DNA from 3 places in the Bacillus cereus group sp. MYBK79-1 genome. Region 1 is predicted to be linked to each of the others. Evidence: riboswitches for the same ligand, from Rfam matches in the RefSeq annotation. Region 1 holds a riboswitch; each other region holds the start of a gene.

Region 1 (6,515 bases):
AAAAAGCTTTGCGAAAAAATTCGCAAAGCTTTTTTCTATTTATTATGAGCCACTTGCTCCATATCCGGACTACAAGTTTGCGACTGACATGACTTATTTAAAGAACAGGCTGCGCATTTTCCCTTTTTACTTCTCTTTACAAAATTAACTAACGTGTATGCTGCATAACCAAAAATGATAGCTCCAATTATAATATTGACCATCACCCTAATCCATCTCCTTCTAGAATCCGAGTAAGGATCCAACTTGGTATATAATGAGCGTTAATACATAAGCAACAACGAGTGGATACACAACAGAGAAAATCGTCCACTTCGCTGACCCTGTTTCACGTTTAATAACAGCTACTGTCGCTAAACACGGAACATATAATAAAATAAAGAACATAAATGCATATGCTGATAACGCAGTATAATGTGCTCCCATTACATTTCCTAACACATCTTCTTTCACCGCATAAATAATTGCCATTGTAGAAACGACAACTTCTTTCGCTAAAAATCCTGTTAAAAGAGATGCTGCAGCTTGCCACGTTCCAAAGCCGAGCGGTGCAAATAGTGGTGCGATAAATCCACCAATCATCGCTAAATAACTGTCTCCCATATCAACACCAAATCCTGATGGACCTGCATAGTTTAATAACCAAATGACAACAGAACCACCGAAGATAAATGTACCTGCTTTACGAACAAATCCTTTCCCTTTCTCCCACGTGCTTAGCCATAACGTTTTCGCTTGTGGCACGCGGTAAGGAGGTAGTTCAATAACGAAAATAGATTTTTCCGCTTTTAAAATGGTAAGAGACATAATTTTTGTAACTAATAACGCAAGAACAATACCTGCAACATATAAAGAAAACACAACAGTTGCCTGACTATGAGGGAAGAATACTCCCGCAAATAATGCATATACAGGTAAACGTGCCGAGCAAGACATAAACGGTGTTACAAGGACTGTAAGTAAACGTTCTTTTTCTTGTTCAATCGTTCTCGCTGCCATAATACCTGGAACATTACATCCAAAACCGATAATCATCGGAATGAACGCTTTTCCGTTTAAACCGAAGAACTCCATAATTCTATCCATAACAACTGCAATTCGCGCCATATATCCTGAGTCTTCTAATAATGAAATGAAAAAGAAAAGTGCAAAGATTTGTGGAACGAATACTAATACCGCACCAACGCCGGCAATAATACCTTCTGTAACGATTGCTTGAATAAAATGAGAAGCACCAACATTTGCGAGCCCAGCCGTTACCCAATCCGTAAGCTGTCCGCCAAAAAATCCATCTAAAATATCAGATAAAGGTGTACCGATCCACGTAAACGTAACCTGAAAAATAAAAAACATAACTGCTAAAAAGATTGGAAGTCCTAAAATTTTATGTGTAATTAACCTATCGACTTTTTCCGAGAAAGGAATTTCCCCTTCTTTCTCATGCTTCATAACATTTGTTTTTAACTTTTCAATATACGCTTCACGAGTTTTGTAAATGTGCTCTTCTAACGTACAATCAAGTTTTCCTTCTAGACAAGATCGAATGGCTACAAGTTCCTTATAAATTAGTAATGCTTTCATTTCTTTTTCTACTACTTCGTTATTACTTAAAAATTGAAGGGCTAGCCATCTCGGATGCTTATAATTCGCTTTCTCTAAAAGAGAAATTACCTCTCCAATTCCTTCATCCATTAGTACACTATATGAAATAATGAATGGCGTTTTCTCGCTTTTGTCATTTTCTTTAAGCGTTGCAAGTAGTTCTTCACAGCCTTTTCCGCTTCTCGCAACGACAGGAACGACTGTTACACCTAATCTTTCTGATAACCGTTTTACATCAATTACAATGCCTCGTTGCTTTGCCACATCGACCATATTTACTCCAATTGAAACCGGTTTTCCAAATTCAAGTAATTGCAACGTTAAATGCATATTTCTCTCGAATTGCGAAGAATCCACTATATTTAACATATGATGAAATTCGTCTGTTAGTAGAAAATTCGTAACGACACCTTCATCACGCGAAACTGGATTTAAATCATAAACACCCGGTAAATCAATTAATGTTCCTTGTTTATCTTTTAATTTACCAATCTTCTTTTCTACTGTTACACCGCTCCAGTTCCCTACATATTCATAAGAACCAGTAAGTGCATTAAATAATGATGTCTTCCCTGTATTTGGATTCCCTAGCAATGCTACCTTATTCACGCTAATTCCACCTTTATCATTTTCGCGTCACAATGACGAATACTAATTAACTGTCCACGACACTCCAATGTACAAGGACCTTTGAACATCGCTTTCTGCTTCATGCGAAGTTCGCTTCCTTCAGAAAGACCGAAAGCAGTCAGTCTTCTCTTTAGTAAATAATCTAAAGACTGCATACTTTTCACTAACACTTTCTCACCGATTTTAATATCTACTAAGCTCATAACCTTCCCCCTCCGAAGAGAATGATAATTATTTTCAGAAGAATTATAGCACACTCTATTTCTCGAGCACTATCCCCTTTGACTTCATAATTATTAACATTTTTCTACAATTTTATTTCAATAATTGTCATAATTGATTCGTTTGCCATTCTCATCCATTTCGCTTACAATAAACAATAGCAAATAAAGAATCTCGTTATCACAGGGGGAGCCATGTCGCTGAGAGGGAACACTTCGTTCCGACCCTTCGAACCTGTTAGTTAATGCTAACGCAGGGATTGTGCAAACGTCCGAAATACATACCTCTTTTTTATTTACGTATTTCGTATCCTCCTATGATATCTATTCTTTTTTGTATAACTTGGATTTAGGGGGAGACAACATGCGTAACACCAATTTACAAGCGATGATCGAATCTGCAATTCTTGCAGCCTTCGCCATGATTATCGACATTTTACCATTATCACTTAAACTTCCAACAGGCGGTTCCATTTCATTTGCTATGATTCCTATTTTTATTATTGCATACCGCTGGGGCTTTAAATCAGCTTTCTTAGGTGGTTTAGTTTGGGGACTATTACAAATTGTCGTGGGAGATGCTTACATTTTAACACCTATTCAAGCATTCATTGAGTACTTCATTGCCTTTGCTTTTATTGGATTTGCTGGTTTATTCTATCGTCCAATCCAAAAAGCACTTTTAACATCAAATGAAAATAGCGAAGAACAATCCAGTTTAGGTAGCCGTAAAGACAAACCTTCATCAAAACAAAACGAAGGAAAAAAAGTTATTGGTTACATTATCCTTGCTACATTTGTCGGTAGCTTTGCTCGCTATTTCTGCCACTTTATTGCTGGTATTATTTTCTGGGGACAATATGCACCGAAAGGTCAATCAGCAGTTCTATATTCATTAATCGTAAATGGTAGCACAATGATTGGTTCCTATATTTTATGTACCGTTTTACTTATCTTTTTATTTCTTACTTCACCACGCTTATTCAAGAGCATCAATGCTTATCAACTGAATTCGAAGAAAAAGAGCGCTTAATGAGCGCTCTTTTTTCATATCGTAATATCAATTAAAAATACAATAAATGCACAAAAGAAAATAAATACCATTATACTTAGCCAATTGCTATGCACGGTTCATCGACTCCTTACATAACCTCATTTTCTAACCAGATTATATCGCTTAAAAATAAAGATTAGGTAAAGATAATATGAAAATAAATTAAAAAAAGCGTAGCATGTACCATCTACGCTTTTTTTGGTAAGTAGAAGTAAAATAATACACCGTCTTCTGTATTCTTTACTCCATATTCAGCATCGTGTAGTTCTAAAATGTTCTTTGAAATAGCAAGCCCAAGCCCCGTTCCGCCTTGTGAGCGCTGACGGGATGCATCCACGCGATAAAAACGATCCCAAATTTTGTCTAATTGCTCTTCTTCAATGTGAGTACCTTTATTTTCAATACACACCTTTATACGATCCTTCTCATCTATTGTGGAAATAATAATATCCTCTTTATTCGGTGTATAACGTATGGCATTCGTAATGAAATTCACAATGACTTGTTCAATCCGATTTTGATTTGCCATCACTTCAAATGAACATATATTTTTATGCACACGAAGTTCTTTTTTCTCTATCTCCACAGAAAGGTGTTCACATATATCTTCAATTATCGAATCAATATAAAATACATCCTTTTTCATTTTATATGTGCCTGATTCAAATTTAGCTAACTCTAGCATATCCAAAATTAACGTATCCATCTTATCTACTTCTCGTTCCATCGCCTGAAAATAGTACTCTTTTTTATGTTCTGCTACTCCATCTTTTAAAATGGAAATACAGCTTTTCATAATACTTAGCGGTGTTTTTAATTCATGCGAAACACCAGAAATAAATTCTTTCCGCGTATTTTCTAGCTTTCTTTCCTTTTCAATATCTTGTTCTAGCTGTCCAATATGCGAATGGAGCTTATTGGATAATACATTAATATTTTTTGATAAATCACCAATTTCATCTTTTGAAGTAATCGGTATTTGTTCTGTGAAATCTAAGTGTGCTATTTTCTTCGTTGTATCATTTATTTTTAATAACGGCTTTGCAATTTGTTTAGAGTAATAGAACGAAGCTAGAAAAATGAGAACGAGTACAAATGCAATGATGTAAATGTAGTAATCTTGCACCATTTGTACAGCTTCATCTACAGGCTGTAAAGACGCCATCGCATAAATATATGTGACTGATCCGTCTCTTTCTGTTATCGGTTTCATTAATAATTTATATTTTATATCATTTTTTTCATAGTCCATTGTCTTTGTTGAATATTCGATTTGATTACTCTCTTTTAGTACTACATCCGTTTGAAATTCTTTTATACTATCCAAAAATAAAGTGTTTTTATAAATTGGATTTACGGGGCCTTTTACATCAGGGAACTGCACTTTCGTAACTCGCCCTCCTATGTAAACATCTGATTCTTGGGCAGCTGGTTCCTGAACTGCCGGCCTCTTTTCCTTACTAACTTGCTCCCCAACTGCTTTCTTTTTCTCTTGATCTAATTTACTCATCTTCTCATTAAATGCTTTTTCTAACGGTTTATTCGATCCACTTAAATTCCGCTTAGATAGTGAGAAAGAGAATGGAATATAACTATCTTCTTTTCTCACTCCAGAAAAATATATTTCTTGGCCTAAAAACTGATTTGATGGTTTATTATCAATCTCCTCTATATTGACGAGATTGTATAGGGGAATTTTGAATATTTGTTGTCCAAAGCTCTTTTGTTGACTACGATCTATCGTTACCTCAAAATAAAAATCATCCACATGTTTTAAATTCCCATTCTGATCCAATGTCGTAATCCACGTATTATTTTCTCTAAAAAAGTCTTGCTCCAGCTTCTGAATTCCTTCTGCACTTCCTGCATAGTTCAAATAATTCTTCTCAAAAGAATTTAAATTCACTTTAATATCTTCCACTTTTCGATTCGCGTAATATTGCTTAAAAAATATCGTTTGTCCAATAAATATCGTCGCTAAAATTAACATACATAATACTGTTGTGAGCGTAAATAATTTTAGTACAATCCCTTTTCTCATACATTCCCCTCAAATTTATATCCTGTTCGTACTACAGTTGTAATGTATTTCGCTTTCTCTCCTAACTTATTTCGCAAATTACGAATATGACTATTAACCGTTCGATCATCACCAGCAAATTCATATCCCCAAATTCTTGAAATTAATTGTTCCCTTGTTAGTACAATTCCTTGGTTTTTCATGAAATACACTAATATTTCAAACTCCGTATGCGTTAAACTAACATCTGCCTCATCAACAGTAACAGTACGTGACGGAAAATGGACGTGGATGCCATGAATCGATAACGTATCATCTTCGTTCTCTAAAGGTTTCTTCGATGCTTTTCTACTTTCTAATAATCGTTTTGCTCTTGCCAATAGAATGGGTGGACTATACGGCTTCGTCACATAGTCATCTGCCCCAAGTTCAAAACCAAGTAACGTATCGTCTTCATCTACACGTGCCGTCAGCATAATAATAGGGACCCCAGATGTTTTACGAATTCTTCGGCAAACGGACCACCCATCGAGTTCCGGCAACATAATGTCTAAAATAACTAAATCAACCTCTTCTTCCTCAAATACAACTAAAGCTTCTTTCCCATCTCTTGCTTCAAACACTATATATTGCTCGCTCAAAAAATAATCTTTTAATATTTCACGTAAAATATCTTCATCTTCTACAATTAAAATGTTTTTTGACATAACTTATGTATCCCCTTTCCACTTTCAAAAACTACAATCTTATTTTGCGTAGCTCGCAGTTAACTTCGCTTCGATAATATATCTATCTGGTGCATCCCCTATATAATCAAACGGATAGCAAGTCGTCAGTGTTAATATCGGTTCTTCTTTTTTTATAATAACAGTACGATCATCCGCATGGGTAATCCATATTTTTTGAATTTCGTATGTGTAAGTTTTATTATCATACTCTAAAACAAGAGTGTCCTTTTCTTTTAACTCTCCTAAATCTGTAAATACAG
Region 2 (6,515 bases), on a different contig from region 1:
GGAATTTGAAAACTGCTGGAATGGAAGCAGTTTGGGCTTTTTGAACTTGTGCTTGATTTTGCACTACATAATGTTTTGCCACGTATCCGTATCCTGTGCCAAAACGAATTTTATACCAAGTTCCTACAGTTTCCACTACTTGTAGTTGTGTTCCATTTTGTAATGAACCAAGTAGTGCACTACTTGTACTAGCGGTGCTACGTACATTAAGTTTAGGTGTTGCAACTGTGTATTTTGTATTATTTTGAACTGTGATACCTTTTACTAAAGGCTGTGAACCATTAGAAACGAATGCTTTTTGTACGTAACCTGTTTTGCCATTATGTAAAATTTTATACCAATCGCCTTGTTCTTCTTGAATGGTAACGAATTTTCCATTTGGTAATACATCTAAAATTGAAGATTCTAAATTAGGTTCAGATCGAACATTTAATGCATTGGCATTAACGATATATTGATTATTAGATTGAAGTTTGTTTTTTAGTAGAATAGAATCTTTTTGTACGTAACCTACTTTATTATTAACAGATACTTTATACCAACCATTAGTTGTTTCAAGTATGTTCACCTTCGTATTAAAGCGAATTGTATCAATTGATGAGCTATTTGCGTTATCTTTTGTATGTAAGGCTACCTGATCGACTTTTACATATCCAGTTTTCACATTAGATAATTGTTCAGCGTTGGCTGTTTGTACATTTGTTTCTCCCATAGAAGGAAGTAAAGAAGCAATTGCGACAGTAGTTGCTGTTAAAGCAGTAGCTTTCATATTCATATAATAGAGACCTCCTCTAGTTGTATAGTTGTAATTTTATTATAGTATAAAGATATAATATAGTGGGTTTATTCACATAAATGTAATATGAAATCAATATAAAAATAAATTTTTTGAGGATAATGATTCCTTTTTACCTAATTAATTAGGATAATAATTTCTAACATAGAATATAAGTATTATATAGCTTTGTTATTTTGTTGATAATTGAGAAAATTAAAACAGTTGATGATGTCTTATTACGGTGTTATACTGACAGTGTTAATTTCATAGTTTGCTAGGAGAGCTGGTGTTGCCAGCTGAGAGTAGGCCGTAAGCCTTTGATCCTTTTCATTACCTGATCTAGATTATGCTAGCGTAGGGAAGCAATTCGGACACTAATAATGAGTCCCCGTTTCTTTGCGTATAGAAACGGGGCTTTTTTATTTGAAAATTTCATATTGAACCACTAGGGGTGCTTGTTGTGCTGAGAGAGGAATAATCCTTAACCCTTACAGACCTGATCTAGGTAATACTAGCGAAGGGAAGTGGAGCAACGAATAAATTATAATTTTGTTTGCTGTAACCACTTCTTATTTAGAAGTGGTTTTTTATTTATATACACATACCGGAAGGGGATAGGGAAATGAAATTTTGCGATAGATTATTAGAAACTGTACAACCAGTTTGGGAGATGAGTCATAATCATCCGTTTGTAGTAGGTATGGGGGATGGCACGTTAGAAAAAGATAAGTTTCAGTATTATATTATTCAAGATTATTTATATTTGTTAGATTATGCAAAGCTATATGCGATTGGTGTTGTAAAGGCAACGAATCCACAAGTAATGGGGAAATTCGCTGAACAAATTGATGGAATATTAAATGGAGAAATGACGATCCATAAACAGTATGCAAAAAGACTTGGAATTTCTATAGAGGAGATAGAGTCAGCAAAACCATCTGCTAAAAATTTAGCTTATACAAATTACATGATGTCTGTATCTCAAAATGGCACACTTGCGGAATTAATAGCAGCACTTCTTCCATGTATGTGGAGCTATTGGGAAATTGGAAAGCGTTTAAATGATATTCCTGGAGCAAGAGATCATGAGTTTTTTGGTGAGTGGATTCAAGGATATAGTTCTGAAGAATACGGTAACCTTTGTATTTGGTTAATAGATTTATTAAATGAAATGGCAGTTGGAAAGTCTGACAAAGAGCTAGATCGATTAGAGGAGATTTTCCTATATTCCAGTCGATTTGAATATTTATTCTGGGATATGTCCTACCGTAAGGAGATGTGGGGATTTGAGGAGCAAGAACATACTACAGTTTCATAATGTTTCTTTTCATTATGATGAGAAACCAATCATCAATGAATTAAATGCTTCTATACAAGATAAAGAGTTTGTAAGTATTATCGGACCGAGTGGATGCGGGAAAAGTACTTTATTTCGCCTTATTACAGGTTTAGAAGAAGCAAGTACTGGTCAGATAGAGCTGACAGAAACGAAGAGCCATCCTGTAGGGTATATGCCCCAAAAAGATATGCTCCTGCCGTGGAGAACGATTATTGAGAATGCTGCTCTGCCGCTAGAGTGCCAAGGTGTACAGAAGAAAGAAGCACAAATAAAGGCAAAGGAACTGCTACATAAATTTGGATTACAAGGGTATGAGACTAAATATCCGAAAGATTTATCTGGTGGTATGAGGCAACGCGTATCCTTTATCCGAACTTTATTAACAGGCGGGGAGATATTGCTGTTAGATGAACCGTTTAGCGCGCTAGATGCTTTAACGAAGGCATCTTTGCAAGAATGGTTGTTTGAACAATGGAAAGAGTGGGAAAAAACAATTTTGTTTATCACTCATGATGTGGAAGAAGCATTATTTCTTTCTAATCGAATTTTCGTTGTAGAAAATCAACCGATAACTACTTTAACCGAGAGGATTGTACCGCTTGATTGTAACCGGACAAGAAAAGATTTATATAAGCCGGAAGTGTTAGCGCTGAAAGATGAGCTTCTTAGTATGTTACAAAGGCAGGTACTCGTATGATGAACCGGTTGAAGGAGTTATTACCTGCTCTTACACTTTCTAGTATTTTACTTGCCCTTTGGGAAGTAGGGGCAAGAATTGTAGATGAAATGTACATTTTACCGTCACCGTCTGCAATTGTAGTGAAGATATGGAAACTAAAAGATATATTATTTACGGTTCATTTACCGGCAACCTTATCCGTCGTTTTAATAGGGGTGGCTATTTCTATCGTACTTGGGGTAGGGCTAGCGATGTTAATGAATGCGAGTAATTGGATGGAGAGAGCATTTTATCCATTATTAGTCGCTTCACAAACAATTCCTATTACAGCACTTGCTCCGCTTTTCGTTTTATGGTTTGGATATACAATTTGGAGTAAGGTCGTTGTTACGGTTTTAATTACGTTTTTCCCAATTGCGGTCAATACGTATGATGGACTACGCAGTACGAAAAAAGAATGGGAGGAGCTCTTAGTTACGTATGGAGCAACGAAAAAAGATGTTTTTCTTAAATTAAAGTTGCCATCTGCTCTTCCTTATTTTTTCTCAGCTTTAAAAATTGCAGTTCCGCTTAGTGTGATTGGAGCAGCAATTGGTGAATGGCTCGGTGCACAAGCTGGGCTAGGATATTTCAGTAAAAGAATGATGACGCAGTTAGACGGAGCAGGTGTATTTGCACCCATTGTATTGTTATCATTATTAGCTATTTTCTTCGTCATACTTATTTCGGTATTAGAAAAGAAATTTATTAGTTGGAGGAAGCATTCATGAAATTATTAAAACGCATCTTTGTGTTTACATTATTAGTTGCAATGATCGCTGGATGTTCTAGTAATTCGGCATCAGAGAAGAGTAAAAAAGAAAAAGAAATAACGGTCATGCTTGATTGGTATCCAAATGCGGTACATAGCTTTATTTATGCGGCTATTGAAAAAGGCTACTTTAAAGAAGAAGGAGTAAAGGTGAATATTAAATTCCCTTCCAACCCGACTGACCCATTAACTTTAGCAGCTGCAGGAAAAGTAACAGTGGGCCTATATTATCAGCCAGATGTTGTTATGGCAAAAGCAAATGAACAAATTCCAGTGAAATCAATTGGAGCTGTCGTACGTTCACCATTAAATCATGTTATATCGCTGAAGTCAGCGGGCATTCAATCGCCAAAAGATTTAGAGGGGAAAACAGTTGGATATTCTGGAACACCTTTAAGTGAGATGTATTTAAAAACGATGATAAAAGAAGCTGGTGGTAATCCAGATACAGTGAAAGTAGTCGATGTTGGCTTTGATTTAGTACCAGCAGTAATTACGAAAAAAGTGGATGCGGTAACAGGGGCGTACATTAACCATGAAGTACCTGTTATGCGCCATGAAGGTCATGAACCAGCATACTTTAACCCAGCAGATTACGGTGTACCGAATTATCATGAACTTGTATTTGTAACAGGTGATAAAACGTTGAAAAAAGATAAAGAAGCGTTGCAAGCCTTCTTACGTGGTACGAAAAAAGGCTATGATTTCATGAAGAAAAACCCAGATGAAGCATTAAATATTTTATTAAATCATCAAGAAAAAGAAAACTTCCCGCTTGTACCAGAAGTTGAAAAAGAAAGTATGAAAATTTTATTAGAGAAGATGGAAACGAAAGATGAGCCATTCTTATCGGATTCAAAAGAGTCATGGGAGAAACAAAATAAATGGCTAAAAGATAAAGGAATGACGAAAGAAATCGTTCCGGCCGAGGAGTTATTCGAAAACATTTTAAAGTAGGCGAATGAATATGAAAAATGAGCTTCATGTAATCTCAAATGGTCACATGTCATTCGAAGAGTTAGTGAATATAGCAATGCAAATTGAAAGTGAGATTGATTATTTGCATATTCGTGAGCGTGAGAAAAGTACGAAGGAATTGTATGAAGGTGTGGAAAGTCTTTTGAAGAAAGGCTTTCCAGCATCGAAAATAGTGATAAACGATCGAATTGATATTGCTATTTTATTAAACATCCCGCGCGTGCAGCTAGGATATCGAAGCGCAGATGTAAGGTCAGTGAAAGAAAAGTTTTCTTATTTGCATGTCGGTTATTCTGTGCATTCTTTAGAAGAGGCGATTGATGCATTTAAGAATGGAGCGGATTCACTTGTCTATGGTCATGTATTTCCGACAGATTGCAAAAAGGGTGTGCCAGCGAGAGGGCTTGAAGAAATTTCAAACATTGCAAAGTGTTTATCCATACCGATTACAGCAATTGGAGGAATTACCACGGAAAACACCGGGGATGTTCTTACTAACGGCGTCAGTGGTATTGCTGTTATGTCTGGGATTATAAGTAGTAGTAACCCGTATAACAAAGCGAAGTCTTATAAGGACTCAATAAGAAAGTGGGCGGAAAAACATGTGTAAGAAGTATGATGTAGCGATAATTGGCGGTGGTGTAATTGGTAGTTCAGTTGCACATTTTCTAGCAGAAAGAGGATATAAAGTAGCGATTGTAGAGAAGCAAAGAATTGCATCTGAAGCCTCGAAAGCAGCTGCTGGTTTACTTGGGGTTCAGGCAGAATGGGATGAATATGATCCGCTATTTGAACTTGCTAGAGAAAGCCGTGCTATATTTCCACAACTTGCAGAAGTTTTACGTGAAAAAACAGGCATCGATATTGGATATGAAGAGAAAGGCATTTATCGCATTGCTCAAAATGAAAATGAGAAGGAAAGAATTCTTCGCATTATGGATTGGCAGCAGAAAACAGGTGAAGATTCTTACTTTCTAACGGGAGATCGTTTACGAGAGAAAGAACCATTTCTTTCTAAGTCAATTATAGGTGCTGTATATTATCCGAAAGATGGTCATGTTATTGCACCAGAGCTTACGAAAGCATTCGCACATTCTGCATCATTTTCGGGTGCTGATATATATGAACAGACAGAAGTGTTTGATATTCGTATTGAAAATAATAAAGTGACTGGGATTGTGACGAGCGAAGGTATTATCACATGTGAAAAAGTGGTTATTGCGGGTGGTTCATGGAGCACGAAGTTACTAGGTTATTTTCATCGCGAATGGGGTACATATCCAGTTAAAGGAGAAGTAGTTGCGGTAAGAAGTAGAAAACCACTTTTAAAGGCGCCTATTTTCCAAGAAAGATTTTACATTGCACCAAAGCGCGGCGGACGTTACGTAATTGGAGCAACGATGAAGCCTCATACGTTTCATAAAACTGTGCAACCGGAAAGTATTACTTCTATATTAGAGCGCGCGTATACAATAGTGCCAGCTTTAAAAGAAGCAGAGTGGGAAAGCGCATGGGCAGGGTTAAGACCACAATCGAATCACGAAGCTCCTTATATGGGAGAGCATGAAGAGATAAAAGGTTTATATGCTTGTACGGGCCATTATCGAAACGGCATTTTATTAAGCCCTGTTTCTGGTCAGTATATGGCGGATTTAATAGAAGGAAAGCAGGCGAATCACTTGCTAGATTCATTGCTTTCGAAAACAGTTTAGAAAGGGGCTGGAAGTTTGAATTTGAAAATTAATGGTAATCAAATTGAAGTGCCAGAGAGTGTAAAAACAGTAGCTGAGCTACTTACACATTTAGAGTTGGAAAACAGAATTGTTGTAGTAGAGCGTAATAAAGATATTTTACAAAAAGATGATCATACAGATACATCTGTTTTTGATGGAGACCAAATTGAGATTGTAACTTTCGTAGGAGGCGGTTG
Region 3 (6,515 bases), on a different contig from region 1:
TTGTTGGTCCTTTATTTATTTTATTCATCATTTTATATATCGGACTCGGTATTTTAACTGTGTTTGTACTACGGACATTCTTTAAGAAACATCCGCTTACAAATGATTTACATCACGAAGGAGGCGATTCTCGTGCATGAAGAAAGTATTGCAATTATCATCTTATGGGCTCTTATTTTCGTATACAGTATATTAGGGTCCATCGATTTTGGAGCAGGTTTTTGGGGCATGGTATACGCAAAACATCCAACGCTCGCTGCCAAGCTTGCCAATCGGTACTTATCACCAACTTGGGAAGTAACAAATACATTTCTCGTCTTTGTCGTTGTCGCTTTTCTCGGTTTCTTTCCGAAAGCCGCTTTCACCCTTGCGACAGTGATGTTTGTACCAGTTATGTTAATTTTAATACTCATTGCCATTCGCAGTACATTCATGGTATTTGCTTACTCTGTGCCAAAATATCAGTATCTCCTTCGGGTGATTTCAGGTATTACTGGGCTCTTAATTCCAGCCTTATTAATTACCGTTTTACCCGTTACAGAGGGGGCTTATATTACAATGGTTGAAGGAAAAGAGGTACTCCTGTACGGAAAACTTCTTTCTAGCCCAGTTATCTACTGCTATATGCTCTTTGGACTAACTTCGGAACTCTTTCTTTCCTCTCTCTTTCTTGCTGATTTTTCGAGAGAGCAAGGTTCAGAAGATTCGTATCGAATTTATCGAAGAAACGCCATCATCCTTGGTCCTGCAACACTCGTTACAGCAATTATTGCCCTCGTTGTAATGGATCCGAAAACACACTGGCTTATGCAAGGACTCATAAAGCAATTTCCATGGTTTACAGTTTCTATCGTTTTATTCGTTATTGGGTACTCTTCTCTCTGGTGGACAAACAAAAAGTATGGCACACTAGGATACCCTCGCATTGCCGTGTTAGCAGTCGTCGCTCAATATGCATTTGCAAGTTACGCTTACGGTGTCGCGCATTTACCTTATATTATTTATCCTGATGTAACTGTATTTACAAGCTTTACAACGCCAGAAACATTCTATGCATTGCTTATTCTATACGCAATCGGAATTGCAATTTTACTACCAGGATTTATCTTCTTCTGGAATTTATTCTTGAAGGATCGAACTTTTTTGAAGGAAAAGTAATATAGCTTTGGAGTCTGTTCCAAAACGACAGAAGCCCGCTTTGCTACCGTCTTAGCAAAGCGGGCTTCTTCTATATTTAAGTTAGGTACTACAGTGTGATCAATCAAGTAAAGAGGTGTAACGTGTTATTGGTATAAATGACTACCAGTGTCTTTAAATTCTTTCGCTTTCTCTTTCATACCTTTTTCAATTGCTTCTGTCGTTTCTAAATCATTTTCTTTTGCGTATTCACGAATATCATGTGAAATTCTCATACTACAAAACTTCGGCCCACACATTGAGCAGAAATGAGCCGTTTTCGCGCCTTCTGCTGGCAATGTTTCATCGTGATATTCCATCGCACGTTCAGGATCTAAAGATAAATTAAATTGATCGCGCCAACGGAATTCAAAGCGAGCTTTTGAAAGTGCATCATCACGCTGATGAGCCGTTTTGTGTCCTTTCGCAAGATCAGCTGCATGTGCAGCGATTTTGTACGTAATAACTCCCTCGCGAACATCATCTTTATTCGGTAAACCTAAATGTTCTTTCGGCGTTACATAACAAAGCATCGCCGTTCCAAACCAGCCAATCATCGCAGCTCCAATTGCGGATGTAATATGGTCATAACCTGGTGCAATATCTGTCGTTAACGGCCCAAGCGTATAGAACGGCGCGCCCTGACAAATATCAAGTTCTTTCTCCATATTCTCTTTAATTAAGTGCATCGGTACATGCCCAGGTCCTTCAATCATCACTTGTACATCATGTTTCCAAGCAATCTTTGTTAATTCACCAAGTGTTTCAAGCTCAGAGAATTGCGCTTCGTCATTTGCATCTGCAATCGAACCTGGACGTAATCCATCTCCAAGAGAGAACGAAACATCGTACTGCTTCATAATTTCACAAATTTCTTCAAAATGAGTATACAGGAAGTTTTCTTTATGATGGAATAAACACCACTGCGCCATAATCGAACCACCGCGTGAAACGATACCTGTCGTACGCTTTGCAGTAATCGGAATGTAACGAAGTAATACGCCTGCGTGAATCGTAAAGTAATCAACACCTTGCTCCGCTTGCTCAATTAACGTATCACGATACACTTCCCACGTTAAATCTTCTGCAATTCCGTTTACTTTTTCCAGCGCTTGATAGATTGGTACAGTTCCGACTGGTACAGGTGCGTTACGAATAATCCACTCACGTGTCGTATGAATGTTTTTACCTGTAGATAAATCCATAATCGTATCTGCACCCCAGCGCGTTGCCCACGTCATCTTCTCTACTTCTTCTGCAATAGAAGAAGATACAGCAGAGTTTCCGATATTTGCATTAACCTTCACGTGGAAATTACGTCCGATAATCATTGGCTCTGCTTCCGGATGGTTAATATTCGCTGGTAAAATAGCACGACCTTCCGCGATTTCCTTACGAACAAACTCAGGCTCTACTCCTTCGCGAATCGCAACATATTCCATCTCAGACGTAATGATGCCATTACGCGCATAATGCATTTGCGTAACGTTGGCCCCTCGCTTCGCTCTAAGCGGCTGGCGGTCCATTTGCGGAAAAACAGGTGTGTGTTTCGAAGCCACCTTCACACCGTCATCCTCTGGTTTCACTTCGCGCCCTTCGTATGCTTCTACATCCTTGCGCTCTATGATCCAAGAGTGGCGCGGCGTTGGAATCCCCTTTTCCAGCTCCACTTTATACGCAGGATCTGTATAAGGACCGCTCGTATCGTATACACGGATTGGCGGATTCGGAATGCCGTTCGTTTCACTTTGTTCAATCTCGCGCATCGGCACTTTCATATCAGCGCGTGGTCCATCCACATACACTTTCTTACTTCCTGGTAAACTCGATTTCAATTCAATTTGCTCAGCTGAAACAGATTGTTTCATAACCTTTGTTGCCCCCCTGTACGTGACAAGGACAAGATATGGCCAGCGTATGCCAAAATAAAAAGAGCCAGGTCCATAAAAAAATAAGGACCTGGCTCATAAAGACATCATTATGTAAAGCCGTTAACTTCCCTACGCTGGTACGAGCCAGATCAGGTCCAAAGGGTTAAGAAGTTCACGCGCTTCTCTCTCAGCCTACGCATACGTTAGGCACCCCTAGTTTATCACTGATTTAATTTTCAATACTTTCCCATCATACACGATAATCTGAAAAATGCAAAGTTTATTTCTTTTGTTGTTTATGGAATCATCCACGTTAAATAATATGCCTGCACATACGTCATAATACCAACAATCGTAACGAAGAATAAACTATGCTTCACTGTAAAGCGGAATAAATCAGATTCTTTTCCAGCAAGTCCAACCGCCGCACAAGCAATTGCAATCGATTGCGGAGAAATCATTTTTCCTGTTACACCGCCCGTTGTATTTGCTGCAACGAGAAGTACTTCAGATACACCGACTTGCTGTGCTGTAATCGCTTGTAAATTCGAGAACAGTGCATTCGCTGAAGTATCAGACCCTGTTAAGAATACCCCAATCCAGCCCAGGAATGGTGAGAAGAACGGGAATAGTCCGCCAGTTCCTGCAAGTGCTAACGCTAATGTAGAAGATAGACCAGAATAATTTGCGATAAATGCGAATCCTAATACGAATCCGATAGATAGAATTGGCATTTTAAGTTCATTTAACGTTTCTTTAAATGTCGTTACTGCATCTTTTGCACTCATTTTCAAAATAAAGATAGAAATGATACAAGCAATTAAAATTGCTGTTCCTGTTGCTGATAATACATCAAACTTCAAAATTGCCTCGTAAGGCGTCGGTTTATTTACAATCGGTTCTGCTTTCATTACTAAATTGTGCAAGCCTGGAATTTCAAACTTAAACACGAGGCTTTCTAATGCGCCACCTGGAGCAAATAACGCTTTAAAGAAGCTTTGGCTCCAAATGACTACCATTACAGTTAAAATAATGAATGGAGACCATGCTTTTACGACTTTTCCTACTGTTAGTTTCGGCATAGATGTCGCTGTTGTTGCCGCAGCTACTTCACTATTTGCTTCTTTAGACTGATAGATTTCTTTCGGCTGCCAAACTTTTAAGAATAGCGATAAACTCACTAAGCTTACAAGTGCTGACGTAATATCCGGAAGTTCCGGCCCTAAGAACGTCGCTGTAATGAACTGCGTAATTGCAAATGAACTACCCGCTACAAATAAAGCAGGCCACGTTTGTCTTACTCCTTTCAATCCATCCATTAAAAATACGATAAAGAACGGAACAAATAATGATAAGAACGGTAATTGATGTCCAGCCATTTGTCCAATTTTATGTGGATCAATACCTGTTACTTGTCCAGCAACTGTAATCGGAATTCCCATCGCTCCGAACGCTACCGGTGCCGTATTTGCGATTAAACAAAGACCCGCTGCATATAAAGGGTTTAACCCAAGACCTGCAAGAAGTGCTGCCGTAATCGCTACTGGTGCACCAAATCCTGCTGCCCCTTCCAAAAATGCTCCAAATGAAAAACCGATTAAAATAACAAGTAAACGATGGTCATTCGTAATGGACAATACAGATGCACGAATCACATCAAATTGACCCGTTTTCACAGATATTTTATATAAAAATACTGACATAATGATAATCCAAGCAATTGGCCATAGTCCATATAAGAAACCATATCCGGTCGCTGCCATCGCCATTGTGAACGGCATCTTATAAGCGAATAAAGCCACTAAAATTGTAAGTACAACTGTAATAAATCCTGCCACATACCCCTTCATGCGGAAAACTGCTAAAGCTAAGAAAAAAAAGATAATCGGAATAAGTGCGACCGCTGCCGAAAGCCAAATGTTTCCGAACGGATCATAAACTTGTGTCCATGTGTTCATTGTTCTCTCCCCCTAAAGAATCCCCTTTTAAATAGAATAACCTCATCAATAGACTATCAGGTCATCATACCTTTAAGTCTAAAATAAAAAACGCTCAAGAAAACGTTTTCACTAATTCTATCACAACAATTTCCATTCCGAAAGATTTTTTTGAAAATTTCATTTTTTAACCCAGAAATCTTACAAAAGCGTCACGTTCTTGTAATGTTCATCGATAGGAAGCTCGCTACATTTCCTGCATAATAAAAGTATAACAACGGACATTATTTATGAGGTGATATATATGAACGGAAACAAAATATTAGCAGCTTTATCGTACTTTAGTGTATTATTTGCCCCTCTCTTATTCCCAATCATTGTGTGGGTTGTGGGCGATTCTGAAACGAAACCACACGCAAAACGCGCTCTATGGACACATATCATTCCAAGCATCGCGTCATTTATTGGATTTATTATTCTAGGAATTATGGGGATTGGCTCGAATCAACCAGACGTAACACTTGGCATTGGAGCAATGATTGTCTTATGTATTTGCGGCATTATTAGCTTATACTACTTCATTTGGAACATTGTAAAAGGTATTAAAGTGCTGAAAGCTTAAGTTTAAACAAACGTTTGATTAAAACGGCACGCATAATGGTAAATAAAGTTTTATCGGCGATACGACAATCTTTTAATAAGAAAAAAACGTCCCAAAATACCTTTTGGGACGTTTTTTTATCTTCTGCGTTTCTTCTTTTTTCTCATCATTTTCTTGCGGCGCGTGTTCACTTTATCCGCTATAATGTGAAGCGTGCTTGCCACAACAATTCCCATTACGAACGTTACAATTTCAACCTCATGTTCCTTCGCCATTTCTATTAAATTCCCGTCAAGCGCGATTACATTTAATAGGAATAAAAACGGCGAAAACACAATTAACATGTATGCAATACGAATCGCATCACCAAGTATAATTGTATGTGTAAAGAAGGAGCGATGCGGCATGACCTTCTTATACGGATACCAAAATATACGCAAGAACCCCCATTTATTATACGCATTACTATACGTATCTAAATCGGGCGTTAAAAATGTAGTACCTACTAAAAAGCCAATTGCAAAAGTTAATAAAAAATCAAAATTTGTTAATCCATACGAAAAAAGCAAAAACAAAACAACCGGAAGGGATATTAAGTTTATTTTCGTATGCGTTCTTCCTGATGGCATAAAGCACTTCCTCGCTTACGTTCGCCCTGTCACCATATGACAGTTCTCACCTATTGATCTAATTTCTGATCGATAAAGGATGTGTCTATATCCGAACCAAACCACTCTGCCAACTTCACCCGTGCCTTATCTTTCACCTCTTCATTGACGTATAACGACGCTTGTAATAGCGCGGCCATTAACGCCCCTAAATCATCCGTATAACCAACTCCAGCGATGAAATCTGGGATGGCATCAATTGGTGCAATAAAATAAGCAAGTGCTCCAATCACAATAATTTTCACTCGCTTTGGAACATCAG

The links. Region 1 has a riboswitch for thiamine pyrophosphate ahead of thiT (energy-coupled thiamine transporter ThiT). Riboswitches for the same ligand answer to the same signal wherever they lie in the genome.
Region 2: linked by a shared signal. The riboswitch ahead of tenA (thiaminase II) and the one ahead of thiT (energy-coupled thiamine transporter ThiT) in region 1 are both predicted to bind thiamine pyrophosphate.
Region 3: linked by a shared signal. The riboswitch ahead of thiC (phosphomethylpyrimidine synthase ThiC) and the one ahead of thiT (energy-coupled thiamine transporter ThiT) in region 1 are both predicted to bind thiamine pyrophosphate.

The regions. Positions count from the first base shown of each region.
Region 1 is NZ_JBQAEO010000019.1:71,276-77,790, reverse strand. It holds gene ACTFOB_RS22895 (FeoB-associated Cys-rich membrane protein) at 36-206, opposite strand; gene feoB (ferrous iron transport protein B) at 223-2,211, opposite strand; gene ACTFOB_RS22885 (FeoA family protein) at 2,208-2,435, opposite strand; TPP riboswitch at 2,630-2,731, shown strand; gene thiT (energy-coupled thiamine transporter ThiT) at 2,818-3,486, shown strand; gene ACTFOB_RS22875 (sensor histidine kinase) at 3,695-5,548, opposite strand; gene ACTFOB_RS22870 (response regulator transcription factor) at 5,545-6,234, opposite strand; gene ACTFOB_RS22865 (class D sortase) at 6,274-6,515, opposite strand, start outside.
Region 2 is NZ_JBQAEO010000003.1:4,881-11,395, forward strand. It holds gene ACTFOB_RS06865 (SH3 domain-containing protein) at 1-775, opposite strand, end outside; TPP riboswitch at 1,045-1,156, shown strand; TPP riboswitch at 1,216-1,318, shown strand; gene tenA (thiaminase II) at 1,401-2,096, shown strand; gene ACTFOB_RS06875 (ABC transporter ATP-binding protein) at 2,065-2,814, shown strand; gene ACTFOB_RS06880 (ABC transporter permease) at 2,814-3,566, shown strand; gene ACTFOB_RS06885 (ABC transporter substrate-binding protein) at 3,563-4,564, shown strand; gene tenI (thiazole tautomerase TenI) at 4,575-5,195, shown strand; gene thiO (glycine oxidase ThiO) at 5,188-6,297, shown strand; gene thiS (sulfur carrier protein ThiS) at 6,313-6,515, shown strand, end outside.
Region 3 is NZ_JBQAEO010000015.1:18,257-24,771, forward strand. It holds gene cydA (cytochrome ubiquinol oxidase subunit I) at 1-140, shown strand, start outside; gene ACTFOB_RS20615 (cytochrome d ubiquinol oxidase subunit II) at 133-1,158, shown strand; gene thiC (phosphomethylpyrimidine synthase ThiC) at 1,284-3,044, opposite strand; TPP riboswitch at 3,157-3,272, opposite strand; gene lldP (L-lactate permease) at 3,344-5,005, opposite strand; gene ACTFOB_RS20630 (DUF4870 domain-containing protein) at 5,289-5,606, shown strand; gene ACTFOB_RS20635 (metal-binding protein) at 5,723-6,214, opposite strand; gene ACTFOB_RS20640 (YkvA family protein) at 6,265-6,515, opposite strand, start outside.